Regions from separate parts of the Achromobacter sp. NPDC008082 genome, predicted to be linked through region 2. Evidence: predicted binding sites of a transcription regulator. Region 2 holds the regulator's gene; each other region holds the start of a gene.
The links. Region 2 encodes LexA, which represses DNA repair genes until DNA is damaged. Its sites were predicted from a motif close to ACTGTATNNNNATACAGT; they were not measured.

Region 1: a site for LexA is predicted at 1,633-1,650, ahead of recA (recombinase RecA). Genes of this name have one in related genera too.
Region 3: a site for LexA is predicted at 1,683-1,700, ahead of ACFZAI_RS14410 (VRR-NUC domain-containing protein). Genes of this name have one in related genera too.
Region 4: a site for LexA is predicted at 2,049-2,066, ahead of ACFZAI_RS24465 (ATP-dependent helicase). Genes of this name have one in related genera too.

Annotation. Positions count from the first base shown of each region.
Region 1 is NZ_JBIBIB010000002.1:946,383-949,589, forward strand. It holds gene ACFZAI_RS11350 (sensor histidine kinase N-terminal domain-containing protein) at 1-633, opposite strand, end outside; gene ACFZAI_RS11355 (response regulator transcription factor) at 749-1,438, opposite strand; gene recA (recombinase RecA) at 1,755-2,816, shown strand; gene recX (recombination regulator RecX) at 2,909-3,207, shown strand, end outside.
Region 2 is NZ_JBIBIB010000003.1:223,930-227,136, reverse strand. It holds gene uvrB (excinuclease ABC subunit UvrB) at 1-190, opposite strand, end outside; gene ACFZAI_RS13265 (amino acid aminotransferase) at 267-1,466, shown strand; gene lexA (transcriptional repressor LexA) at 1,624-2,274, shown strand; gene lon (endopeptidase La) at 2,389-3,207, opposite strand, start outside.
Region 3 is NZ_JBIBIB010000003.1:501,849-505,055, forward strand. It holds gene ACFZAI_RS14400 (c-type cytochrome) at 1-742, shown strand, start outside; gene ACFZAI_RS14405 (AAA family ATPase) at 1,041-1,562, shown strand; gene ACFZAI_RS14410 (VRR-NUC domain-containing protein) at 1,716-3,207, shown strand, end outside.
Region 4 is NZ_JBIBIB010000006.1:194,634-197,840, forward strand. It holds gene ACFZAI_RS24465 (ATP-dependent helicase) at 1-1,972, opposite strand, end outside; gene ACFZAI_RS24470 (DUF72 domain-containing protein) at 2,121-3,017, shown strand; gene ACFZAI_RS24475 (PLP-dependent aminotransferase family protein) at 3,034-3,207, opposite strand, start outside.

The DNA of each region.
Region 1 (3,207 bases), on a different contig from region 2:
CGCCACCAGCGGCGCGATTTCCGACGGCGCGGCGCGTTCGTCGATGGGCGAAAGATCATCGGGACGGCGCGCGCGCAGGCGCTGCTGCAACGCGTTCAACGGCGCCACGCCGCGCGACAGCCCGAACCACACGAGCAGCACGGCAATTGGCAGCACCACGAACTGCGGAATGATCACGCCTTTGATGATGTCGTTGGCCAGCTGGGTGCGCTTCTCGACGGTCTCGGCCACGATCAGCAGCGCGGGCTGCGTGTTGGGCAGATTCAGGTCAACCCAGGTGAAGGCCAGCCGGATGCCGAATCCGCGCATGGTGTCGTCTTCGTATTGGACCTCGCCGGGGCGGGGCTGGCCCACGGTGGCGGGCAGGGGCAAGGCGCGGTCGCCGCCCAGGTATTCGCCGCGGCTGCCCAGCGCCAGCCAGAACACGCTGTCGGTTTCATCTGCGCGCAGCACGTCGCGTGCGGGGTCCGTCATCTTCAGTACTGCGCGGCCATCCTGCGCGTGGACCTGGCGCGTCAGCACATGCAGGTTATTGGCCAGCGCCCGGTCGTAAGGCACGTTGGCGATGTTCTGCGCGACCACATACGTGATGGCGACGCTCATGGGCCACAGCAGGAACAGCGGCGCGAGCATCCAGTCCAGGATTTCGCCCAGCAGCGAACGCTGGGGCGGCGCGAAGCTCGGGCCCTTGGACCCGGCTTGCATGATATCCAGCGCTTCCTGATTAAGCGGCTCAGGTCCTGCGGGCTCAGCTGGCGAGGTACGCGGCACCCTGGTCCCGCTCCAGACAGTAGCCCAGGCCGCGCACGGTCACGATCTTCACGCCGCTGGGCTCCAGCTTCTTGCGCAGCCGGTGCACATAGACTTCGATGGCGTTGGTGCTGACTTCCTCACCCCATTCGCAAAGGTGGTCCACCAGTTGCGTCTTGCTGACCATGCGGCCGCTGCGGGTCAGCAGAATTTCCAGCAGGCTGACTTCGCGCGCGGACAGGTCCAGCGTCTGGTCATCGACGATGGCCACGCGGCCCGTCTGGTCAAACAGCAGCCGGCCGTGCTTGATCATCGTGGCCCCGCCGCCCGCGCCGCGCCGGGTCAGGGCGCGCACGCGCGCTTCCAGCTCGGACAGCGCGAAAGGCTTGGCCATGTAATCGTCGGCGCCCAGATCCAGGCCTTTGACGCGCTGCTCGATGCTGTCGGCGGCAGTCAGGATCAGAACGGGCAGGGCGGAGTTGCGGGCGCGCAGGCGGCGCAGCACTTCCAGCCCGGCCAGTTGCGGCAGGCCGAGATCCAGGATGAGCAGGTCAAAGGCTTGGGCCGCCAGGGCGGAATCCGCGGCCAGCCCGTCGCGCACGGCGTCCACGGCATAACCGTTGTGGCGCAATGACCGGGATAGGCCGTCGGCCAGAATGCTGTCGTCTTCAGCGATCAGGATACGCATGGGCTGCAAAAGAAGGGGGGCAAAAAGGTCCCTGTGGCGCCGGCGCTTTGCGCGCTGGCCACCCCTCTATGGGGGGCTATCCGCCTTGTGGGCGGCCCGGCGGCGGAAAAGGGACGAAACGCCGGGGTCGGCTTCGATTCTGTCATAGGCGGCCGGGCTTGCCCACTCAGGGAATACGTGCAAAACTCTGGCACACTGGTTTTTTGTACAGTACAATCCGATGCCATAATCTGAACCTGATTCAAAATAGCAACGCTGCGGTTCAGGCCCCAGCCGCAACCACCAGATACCAGATACGTTACAGACAGGACATTACATGGACGACAAAACCTCCAAGGCCGCCGCTTCGGAAAAGGCCAAGGCGCTTGCCGCCGCGCTTTCGCAGATCGAAAAGCAGTTCGGCAAGGGCTCGATCATGCGCTACGGCGACAACGAGGTCTCGCACGACATCCAGGTGGTTTCCACGGGCTCGCTGGGTCTGGACATCGCGCTGGGCGTTGGCGGCCTGCCGCGCGGCCGTGTGGTCGAAATCTACGGCCCGGAATCGTCGGGCAAGACGACCCTCACGCTGCAAGTCATTGCTGAAATGCAGAAAATCGGCGGCACTTGCGCGTTCGTCGACGCGGAACACGCGCTGGACGTGCAATACGCCAACAAGCTGGGCGTGAACCTGACCGACCTGCTGATCTCGCAGCCGGACACGGGCGAACAGGCACTGGAAATCACCGATGCGCTGGTGCGCTCGGGTTCGGTTGACCTGATCGTCATCGACTCGGTCGCCGCGCTGGTGCCCAAGGCTGAAATCGAAGGCGAAATGGGCGACTCGCTGCCCGGCCTGCAAGCCCGTCTGATGAGCCAGGCGCTGCGCAAGCTGACCGCCACGATCAAGCGCACCAACTGCATGGTCATCTTCATCAACCAGATCCGTATGAAGATCGGCGTCATGTTCGGCAACCCCGAAACCACGACGGGCGGCAACGCGTTGAAGTTCTACGCCTCGGTGCGTCTGGACATCCGCCGCATCGGCTCCATCAAGAAGGGCGACGAAGTCGTTGGCAACGAAACCCGCGTCAAGGTGGTGAAGAACAAGGTTGCCCCGCCGTTCAAGCAGGCTGAATTCGACATCATGTATGGCGCCGGCATTTCACGCGAAGGCGAAATCATTGACTTGGGCGTTGCCGCCAGCGTGGTGGACAAGTCCGGCGCGTGGTACAGCTACAACGGCAATCGCATTGGCCAGGGTAAGGACAATGTTCGCGAATACCTGAAAGAGCACAAGGAAATCGCGATCGAGATCGAGAACCGCGTTCGTGAGAACCAGGGTATCGTCAGCCGCGCCGCCGAATTCGTGCCCACGGCGGAAGACACCGCCGAGTAACTTGATTCGGACGTCGCCAGGGCTTCGGCCCGGCGATAAATGCGGCAGGCGCCACGACGGGCCTGCCGTTTTGCATAGCAAGCAGGAAGCGCATGAGCTGGAAATCGACCCCCGCGTCAGCCGACCGTCTTCGCGCCAAGTTGGATGACGAGTTTGAAACCGTCGCCAAGCCTCAGGGCTTGCGGCGGACTTCCGATGCGCGCCGCGAAAAGGAAGCTGAAGCGGCCGAAGACGCGGCGGCCGAGGGCAAGCCCGAGCGCAAAGGGCCGTCGCTGAAGATGCGCGCGGTGGGATATTTGTCGCGGCGTGAGCACGCGCGCGAAGAACTCGCCCGCAAGCTTGCCGCCTACGCCGACGACGCTGACGAGGTTGAAGCGGTGTTGGACGCGCT
Region 2 (3,207 bases):
CGGCAGGCTGGTCACCTGCCGGCGGATACGGCTGATACAGCTGGAATGGGCTATCTGGAAACTCGACGAAGCCGGGCTTGACCTCCCCGCTTGGCAAGGCCGCAGCCGATGCCGGCGCCGCCGTCAGATCCGCAGCGAGATCATCGGTCAGATCTCCCGCGCTGCTCGGGTCTATTGGGCTCTTGGGCATGCTAGACTGTTCCAGGGTAAACCCCCCATTATCCACAGCACATCGTACTGCGTCCACCCATCCTCATCAGAGTCCCATGAGCAACCTTTTCGATTCCGTCGAACTCGCGCCGCGCGACCCCATTCTTGGTCTGAACGAACAATACAACGCGGATACGCGTCCCGGAAAAGTCAATCTGGGCGTGGGCGTGTACTACGACGATCAAGGTCGTATTCCCCTGCTGGGCGCCGTTCGCAAAGCTGAAACCGCCCGCATTGAAGCCGCTGCCGCCCGTGGCTACCTGCCGATCGAAGGCATTGCCGGATACAACCAGGGTGCGCAAGCGCTTCTGCTGGGCAAAGATTCCGCGCTGGCCGCTGCCGGCCGCGTACTGACCACCCAAGCTTTGGGCGGCACCGGCGCGCTGAAGATCGGCGCCGACTTCCTGCATCACCTGCTGCCGGGCTCCAAGGTCCTGATCAGCAACCCCAGCTGGGAAAACCACCGCGCGCTGTTCGAACGCGCCGGGTTTGAAGTTGGCACGTACTCGTACTACGACGCCACCACCCGCGGCCTGAACTTCGACGCCATGCTGGCCGACCTGAAGGCCGCCCCGGCCAAGACCGTCGTCGTGCTGCACGCTTGCTGCCACAACCCGACCGGCGTGGACCCCACCGCCGACCAGTGGAAGCAGATCGCCGCCGTCGTCAAAGAAAACAACCTGGTCCCGTTCCTCGACATCGCCTACCAAGGCTTTGGCGAAGGCCTGAAGGAAGATGCTGCGGTCGTGCGCCTGTTCGCCGACCTGGACATGACCATGTTCATCAGCTCGTCGTTCTCGAAGTCGTTCTCGCTGTACGGCGAGCGCGTGGGCGCCCTGACGGTTGTGGCCGGCAGCAAGGACGAAGCCGTTCGCGTGCTGAGCCAACTGAAGCGCGTGATTCGCACCAACTACTCGAACCCGCCGACCCATGGCGGCACGGTGGTGTCCACGGTGTTGAACTCGCCCGAACTCTTCGCGATGTGGGAAGAAGAACTGGCCGGCATGCGTGACCGCATCCGCCTGATGCGCAAGCAACTGGTCGAGAAGATCAAGGAACACGGCGGCAAGCAGGACTTCAGCTTCGTGCTGGAACAACGCGGCATGTTCTCGTACTCGGGTCTGACCTCGGCTCAAGTTGATCGCCTGCGTGAAGAGCACGGCGTCTACGCGGTGTCCAGCGGCCGCATCTGCGTTGCCGCCCTGAACAGCGGCAACATCGACAAGGTCGCAGCCGGCATCGCAGCCGTTCTGTAAGCGCCGAATCGGAGCGAGCCTGAAGGCCTGCGCCCTAAAGAACGGAGCCTTCGGGCTCCGTTTTGTTTTTGGCGCCACCCACGGCTTGCATTTTTGCGCTGCGTCCCCCAGAATGGCGCTGTATATATGTACAGTCCGCTCGCACCGGATCATCGCCATGGCCAGCAAACTTACAGATCGCCAGCAACAAATTCTGGACCTCATCCGGCAAACGGTTACGCGCACCGGCTTCCCGCCCACGCGTGCCGAAATTGCCCAGGCTTTGGGCTTTCGCTCACCTAACGCAGCGGAAGATCACCTTAAAGCCTTGGCCCGCAAGGGCGCCATTGAGCTTACCGCCGGCGCATCGCGCGGCATCCGCTTGAAGGACAGCGCCGCTGCATCCTCGCAGACTTCCCTGCCCCTGCCCTCACTTGCACAGTTGCTGCTGCCCCTGGTGGGCCGTGTGGCCGCTGGCAGCCCCATTCTTGCGGCCGAGCACGTCGAACGCGAAGTGGGCGTCGACCCGCACCTGTTTGCGCAAGCGCCCGATTACCTGCTGAAGGTTCGTGGGATGAGCATGCGCGACGCCGGCATTCTTGAAGGCGACTTGCTCGCTGTGAAGAAAGCGTCCGAAGCCCGCAATGGCCAAATCGTCGTGGCCCGCCTGGGTGACGACGTCACCGTCAAACGGCTGCAACGCACAAACGGCCATATCGAGCTGTTGCCCGAAAACCCTGACTTCCAAACCATCATCGTTGAAGCCGATCAGGAATTCGCACTGGAAGGCATCGCGGTTGGCTTGATCCGAACTCACGCCCTGCATTAAGCGCGGAAGCTTCGTGGAAGATGGTTTTCCACGAAACTTCCAGCCAGTAAAAAACCCCGCCGCAGCGGGGTTTTTATTGGGCGCCTGCTTTCGAAGGCGCCCTGGGTGTCACGATCAGTGCTTGAGCACCGGATCAGTCGAACCCGGCTCGGCCGGCTTGGCAACCAGAGGTTCCTTGACGGCTTCATCCTCTGCCAGAGGTTCCGGCAGACGTTCCAGCGCCAGCTCCAGCACCTTGTCGATCCAACGAACCGGCACGATTTCAAGGTGGTTCTTGACGTTGTCCGGAATCTCCGCCAAATCCTTGACGTTTTCTTCCGGGATCAAGACCGTCTTGATGCCGCCACGGTGCGCCGCCAACAGCTTTTCCTTCAGGCCGCCGATCGGCAGCACTTCGCCGCGCAGCGTGATCTCGCCGGTCATGGCGACATCAGCGCGCACCGGGATGCGCGACAACGCGGACACCATGGCCGTCGTGATGGCGATACCCGCGGACGGACCGTCCTTGGGCGTCGCACCTTCCGGCACGTGCACGTGCATGTCGTGCTTCTCGAAGACGCTGTCAGCGAAGCCCAGACGGCGAGCACGCGAGCGCACTACCGTACGAGCCGCTTCAACCGACTCCTTCATCACGTCGCCCAGCGAACCGGTGCGTTGGATGACACCCTTGCCGGGCATATCCGCGACTTCGATCGTCAGCAGGTCGCCACCGACTTCCGTCCACGCCAGACCCGTCACCTGACCAATCTGGTTTTCCTTTTCGGCCATACCGAACGTGTAGCGGCGCACGCCCAGATAGTCGCTCAGGTTGTCGCCCGTGACGTTGACCGGCTTGACCTCAAGGGTCTTGCCTTCGGCCTTGGCACGATCCGTCTGGGTCAGCAATTGCTTGATGACCTTGCGGCAGATCTTGCCCACTTCGCGTTCGAGCGC
Region 3 (3,207 bases), 280 kb from region 2:
GGAAGGCCTGGGCCATTGCAGCACCTGCCACACGCCGCGCGGCGTCGCCTTGCAAGAAAAGGCGCTGAGCGACAAGGACGGTTCTGCCTTCTTGTCGGGCGGTGTGGTCGAAGGCTGGCTGGCCAAGAACCTGCGCGGCGACGTTACCGACGGCCTGGGCAGCTGGACGAAGGAAGACATTGCCGTCTTCCTGAAGTCGGGCCGCAACGGCCATTCGGCAGCCTTTGGCGGCATGGCGCAAGTGGTGGAAGACAGCACGCAGCATCTGACCGATGCTGACCTGAACGCCATCGCGGTGTATCTGAAGAGCTTGCCGCCGGTCAACAAGGACGCCACCAAGCCGTTGGCGTACGACGAGTCCGTGGCCCAAGCGCTGCGTACGGGTAAGGACAAGGGCGACGGCGCCATGGCCTTCCTGAACAACTGCGCGGCCTGCCACCGCAGCACCGGCAAGGGCTACACCGAAACGTTCCCGCAACTGGCGCTGAGCTCGACGGTGAATTCGGCGGACCCGACGTCGCTGATTCACATCGTGTTGAAGGGCGCCCAGATGCCGGGCACGACGGCGGCTCCCACGGCCTACGCCATGCCGGGCTTTGACTGGCGCATGACCGACAAGGAAGTGGCTGACGTGGTGACCTTCGTGCGCGCAAGCTGGGGCAACAAGGGGGCGGCAGTCAGCGCTTCGGATGTGGCCAAGGTGCGCAAGGACGTAGGCGCGGCGGCTCAGCCGACGCGTTAAGCGGCGGCAGGTCCCGGCCAGCATCGCTTTGCGAATTTGCGAACCGATGCGAACCCGCGGCGCTGGAAAGCTCAGGCTTTCCAGCGCCGTTTTGTTTTTCTGAGGGAATTGACACGCGGCGTCGTCAGGCGCAAGCTCTGCTTCATGCGCCGACCCCTGACCCCGTTCGCCCTGATTATTACCACCATTACCATCATGGTGGGTTAGCGCGCGTCGGAACATCGCTACACAAACCCGCCAAGAGGCGGGTTTTTTGTGGGCTCGCCTTTTGCTTGTTTTTTCAAACGGAGAGCCCTTCATGACGTCATCAAATCCTTCAAGTCCTGCCGCTTTTTCCACGCCCACGCTGCATTTTCTTTGCGGCAAGATCGCCGCGGGTAAATCCACGCTGGCGGCAGCGCTGGCCGCGCAGCCCGGTACGCTGTTGATCAGCGAAGACAGCTGGCTGGCGGCGTTGTATCCGGGGGAAATCGTGGACATCACCGACTACGCGCGGTGCGCGAGCCGGCTGCGCAACGCGATGGGCAGCCATGTGGCGGCGCTGGTCGGGGCAGGGTTGTCGGTGGTGCTGGACTTTCCGGCCAACACCCGCCGCAGCCGTGAATGGTTGCGGCAGGTGGCCGAGCAGGCCGGATGCCCGCACCAGCTGCATTACCTGGACGCTTCTGACGCGGTGTGCAAAGCCCGGCTGCAAGCGCGAAACGCATCGGGCGCGCATCCGTTCACGACCACGGACGAGCAGTACGACGCGATCACCGCGTACTTCGTGGAGCCAGGGGCGGACGAAGGCTTCAACATCGTGCGGCACCCGCAGCGTTGAAGGGGGTGCTGAAGGGCGTGCTGAAGGGGGTGCTGAAGGGGGGGGCTGAATGTGCTGCTGAATGCCGTGCCAAATCCAGCACTATTTCCGCCACTGGCTGCGGATGCGCCTGCTATGATTACTGGATAAATACCCAGCTATCTGGCCAGGCCCATGTTTCCCCCGCACCGCTATTACTACCTGCACAATTTCCAGCGCGCCTTGGCGTGGGTCTCTGACCGCTACGCCGATCTGCTGGACGCCACTGAACGGCGCTTCCTGGCCGATTTTGCGGCCTTGCCGCAGCCGTCGCAGGCGTTGATGGTGCGCATGCTGATGCGGCGCGGGCCGTGGTTTCGCGCCAGCCGGTTGGTGTACGAGGAAATCGAAAGCACCGAAGCCGCCGCCGTGCCGCTGGTGGCGCTGGGGTGGCTGGATGCGCACGCGCCCATGTCGCTGGACGAACTCTTCACCCTGCATACGAAGCCAGAACTGGGCAAGATGTTTGCCGATGCGCCCGTCAAGGCCACGGCGCGCAAGGGGGATCTGCTGGAAGCCCTACGCGTCTTGCAGCCTGAACCCAAGGCCTATCCGTCCTGGAATCCCGCGGCGGACGAGCCCGTCTGGCGCGTGACGGTGGGCGATCTCTGCGAACGCTTTCGGCTGATGTTCTTTGGCAACCTTTATCAAGACTGGTCGGAATTCGTGCTGGCCGACTTAGGGGTGTTCCAGTACGAGGCCGTGCCGTTCGAGGCGTCGTCCCGCGCGTTTCAAACGCGTGCGGATGTCGATGGCTACCTGGCCTTGCAGGCGTGCCGGGCGGCGCTGGATGAAGGCGCGGACGTGGGCGCGCTGCTACAGGCGGTGGATGCCTGCGCCAGCCAGAACCCCTGGCTGGAAAAGCGGCGCGCCAAGGTCTTGCTGCGAATCGGACTCGCGTGTGAACGCGCGCAGCAGTGGCCTGAAGCGCAAGCCGCGTACGAACGTTGCGCCTACCCCGGCGCGCGGCATCGGCGTATTCGGGTCCATGAACGCATGGGGCGGTTTGACGATGCGCTGGCCTTGGCGCTGCTGGCGCAAGACGCACCCGAAAGCGAAGAAGAAAGCCAGCGCGTGGCGCGCATGCTGCCGCGCTTGTATCGCAGCGCGGGCAAGGGCAAACCGGCCCGGCCGGCGGCGCCCGCGTTGCTGCGTACCGATTTGGTGTTGCCGCGCCCGGCCGCGCCTGCGGCCGTGGAATTCGTCACGCGCGACCATCTGCATCAAGACGACGCGCCGGTGCATTACGTGGAAAACGCGCTGATCAATTCGCTGTTTGGGCTGCTGTGCTGGCCCGCCGTGTTCGCACCATTGCCGGGCGCGTTCTTTCATCCTTTCCAGCGCGGCCCCGCCGATCTGGACGCACCCGATTTTCATCAACGCCGCGTCGCCCAGTTCGCGGATTGTCTGGCGCAGTTGGACACGCCGGCTTATCGCGACGTGATCTTGCAGCGTTACGCGGACAAGGCGGGTGTGCAGTCGCCGTTCGTGTTCTGGGGCGCCTTGTCCGAAGGGCTGCTGGCGCAAGCGCTGGATTGCCTGCCCGCCACGCACCTGAAGCTGTATTTCACGCGGCTGCTGCGCGACGTCAAAACCAACCGTTCGGGCTTGCCTGACTTGATTCGCT
Region 4 (3,207 bases), on a different contig from region 2:
TCGTGATGTAGCGCGTGCGCGAGCCATAGACATGGCGGTCGCCCATGCCCGTTTGTTGATGCACGTAAAAGCGTTGCGGCACGATGAGCTGCAAGCGTTCTTTCGCGCGCGTCATGGCCACGTAAAGCAGGCGGCGTTCTTCCTCGATTTCCTCGGCGGTGCCGGTGCTCATGTCGGACGGGATGCAGCCGTCGACCACGTTCAGCACGTACACGGCCTTCCATTCCTGGCCCTTGGCGGAATGGATGGTGGACAGGATCATGTAGTCCTCGTCGCGGGACGGCGCGCCGGACTCATCGCTGGTGGCGTCAGGCGGGTCCAGCGTCAGCTCGGTCAGGAAGCGTTCGCGCGACGGATAGCCCGCCGCCAGCCGCACCAGCTGGTCCAGGTCGGTCTTGCGCACACGGGCGTCGTCATACAGGCGTTCCAGCTGGCCGGCATACCAGCGCAGCGCAAGATCGACATCCGCGGGCCAGCGCAGGCCGGGGTCGCACAATGCTGCGTAGGTGTCGGCAAACGCGCCCCACTCTTCTTGGGCGGCAGCGCCCGGCTTGAATTCGCGCAGGGCTTGCAGCGGTTCGGCGGACGCGGACATGGCGTCCATCAGTTTGCCGGCGGTGGCGGGGCCAATGCCCGGCATCAGCTGCGCCACGCGAAAGCCCGCCATGCGGCCGCGCGGGTTTTCAGCCCAGCGCAACAACGACAGCAAATCCTTCACGTGCGCGGCTTCCAGAAAACGCAGGCCGCCGAATTTCACGAAGGGGATGTTGCGGCGGGTCAGCTCAAGTTCCAGCGCGGCGCTATGGCTGGCCGTGCGAAACAACGCCGCCTGCGATTTCAGCGTGGCGCCGCCCTCGCGCTGCGCCAACACCTGATCGGCCACCCAACGCGCCTGGCCGGCTTCATCGCTGACGGTCACCAGTTCTGGCAATTGCGATGACGCGCGATCGGTCCAGAGGTCTTTGGCGTAGCGCTCGGTCGCCAGCCCGATCACCGCATTCGATGCGTTCAGGATGGGCTGGGTGGAACGGTAGTTGCGGTCCAGCGTGATGACGCGCGCGGGCTTGGGGAATTGCGTCGGGAAGTCCAGGATGTTGCGCACCGTGGCCGCGCGGAACGAATAGATGGATTGGGCGTCGTCGCCCACCACCGTCAGCCCGCGCCCGTCGGGCTTCATCGCCAGCAGAATGGCCGACTGCAAGCGGTTGGTGTCCTGGTATTCGTCCACCAGCACGTGGTCAAACCGCGCCCCCACGTCGGCCGCGATGCCTGGGTCGGACATCATCTCGGCCCAGTAGAGCAGCAGGTCGTCGTAGTCCAGCACCTGCTGATCCTGCTTGGCGGCCACATAGCCGCGAAACAGATTCTTCAGTTCGTCTTCCCATTGGGCGCACCACGGGAATGACGTTTTCAGCACGTCGGCCACCGGCGTCTGGCTGTTGACCACGCGCGAATAAATGGCCAGGCACGTGCCTTTCAAGGGAAAGCGGGATTTCGTGGACGACAGGCCTTGCTCATGCCGGACCATGCCCATCAGGTCTTCGGCATCGCCGCGGTCATGGATGGTGAAGGCTTCAGACAGGCCGATGCGCAGCGCGCAGTCGCGCAACAAGCGCGCACCGATGGCGTGGAACGTGCCGGCCCACGGCAGCGACGGCGCCTGTTGCGAGCCGCGCAGGTTCATCACCCGCTGCAACACCGAACCTACGCGGCGATCCATTTCCTGCGCGGCGCGGCGTGAAAAGGTCAGCAGCAACATGCGTTGCGGGTCTGCGCCATTCAGGATCAGGTGCGCGACACGATGCGCCAGCGTGTTGGTCTTGCCCGAACCCGCCCCCGCAATCACCAGCAAGGGGCCGTCATCGCCAGAAGCGCCCGCCACGCCGAATTCGGCAGCCTCGCGCTGCGCGGAATTCAAGTCGGCCAGGGGGTCGGGACGGCTGGGAGTAGAAGCGGAATTCTGTTCGGACATGACGCGTTGTGACGGCGCTGGAGACGGCTGGGCGGCAAAACCTGACCGGCAGGCTGGGCTGAATTGGCGGCCAATGACTGGCTATTTATCCAGCTATCATAGCGTAGCCGGCCCCGCCGCCGGCACGATACGAACCCGATACCCCCCCATGCGCCTTCTGACCGGCACCGCCTCCTGGACCGATCCCACCCTGCTTGCCTGCGGCCGCTTCTATCCGCCCGAGGCCCGCAGCGCCGAATCGCGGCTGCGCTTTTATGCGTCGCGCTACCGGCTGGCCGAGGTCGATTCCAGCTACTACGCCCTGCCCTCGGCCGACAACGCTTATTTGTGGGACCAGCGCACGCCGGACGATTTTGTCTTCAACATCAAGGCCTTCCGGCTGTTCACCGGCCACCAGACGCCGCTTGCCGCCCTGCCGCGCGACATCCAGCGCGAACTGGACGATTGGCCCGAGCCCATCATCTATCACGGCCAGATGCCGGAAGACTTGCGCGATGAGCTGTGGCGCCGCTATCAGCTGGCGCTGGAACCGCTGCGGATGCCAGGCAAGCTGGGCGCGGTGCATTTCCAGTTTCCGCCCTGGGTCCGGCGCGATGCGCGGGGCCGCGCGCATGTGGCCGACTGCGCGCGGCGCATGCAAGAGCATCTGATTTCGGTGGAGTTCCGGCATCGCAGCTGGTTTGACAGCGCAGCCGCCATCGCGGACACATTGGCGTTTGAGCGCGATCTGGGCGTGGTGCACACGGTGGTCGACGCGCCGCAGGGCTTTGAGAACACGGTGCCCGCCATATGGGAATGCACGCACCCCGACCTGACCTTGCTGCGCCTGCACGGCCGCAACACGGATGCGTGGAATGTGTCGGGCACGGCGTCGTCGGGGCGCTTTCAATACGAGTACACCGAACGTGAATTGGCGGAGCTGGCGGAACGCTTTTCGCGGCTCGCCACGCAAAGCACGCAGGCGCACGCCGTGTTCAACACCAACTTTGAAGACCAGGGCATGCGCAACGCCGCCGCCTTCGCGTCGGCGCTGCTGCCGTTTTGATGCTGATGGCCACCGCTCAAGCCGCGGCCGGCCTGCGCGCCACTTCCGCCAGGCTTTCCAGCAGCACCTCGAACTTGCGCGCGATATCGTGCTCGGGCACACAGGCGTACCCCAACAGCAGCCCCGGCCGCCGCCCTTCGTCATTCACGTAATAGCGCGACAGCGCCCGCGTCAGCACGCCCTTGCTGCG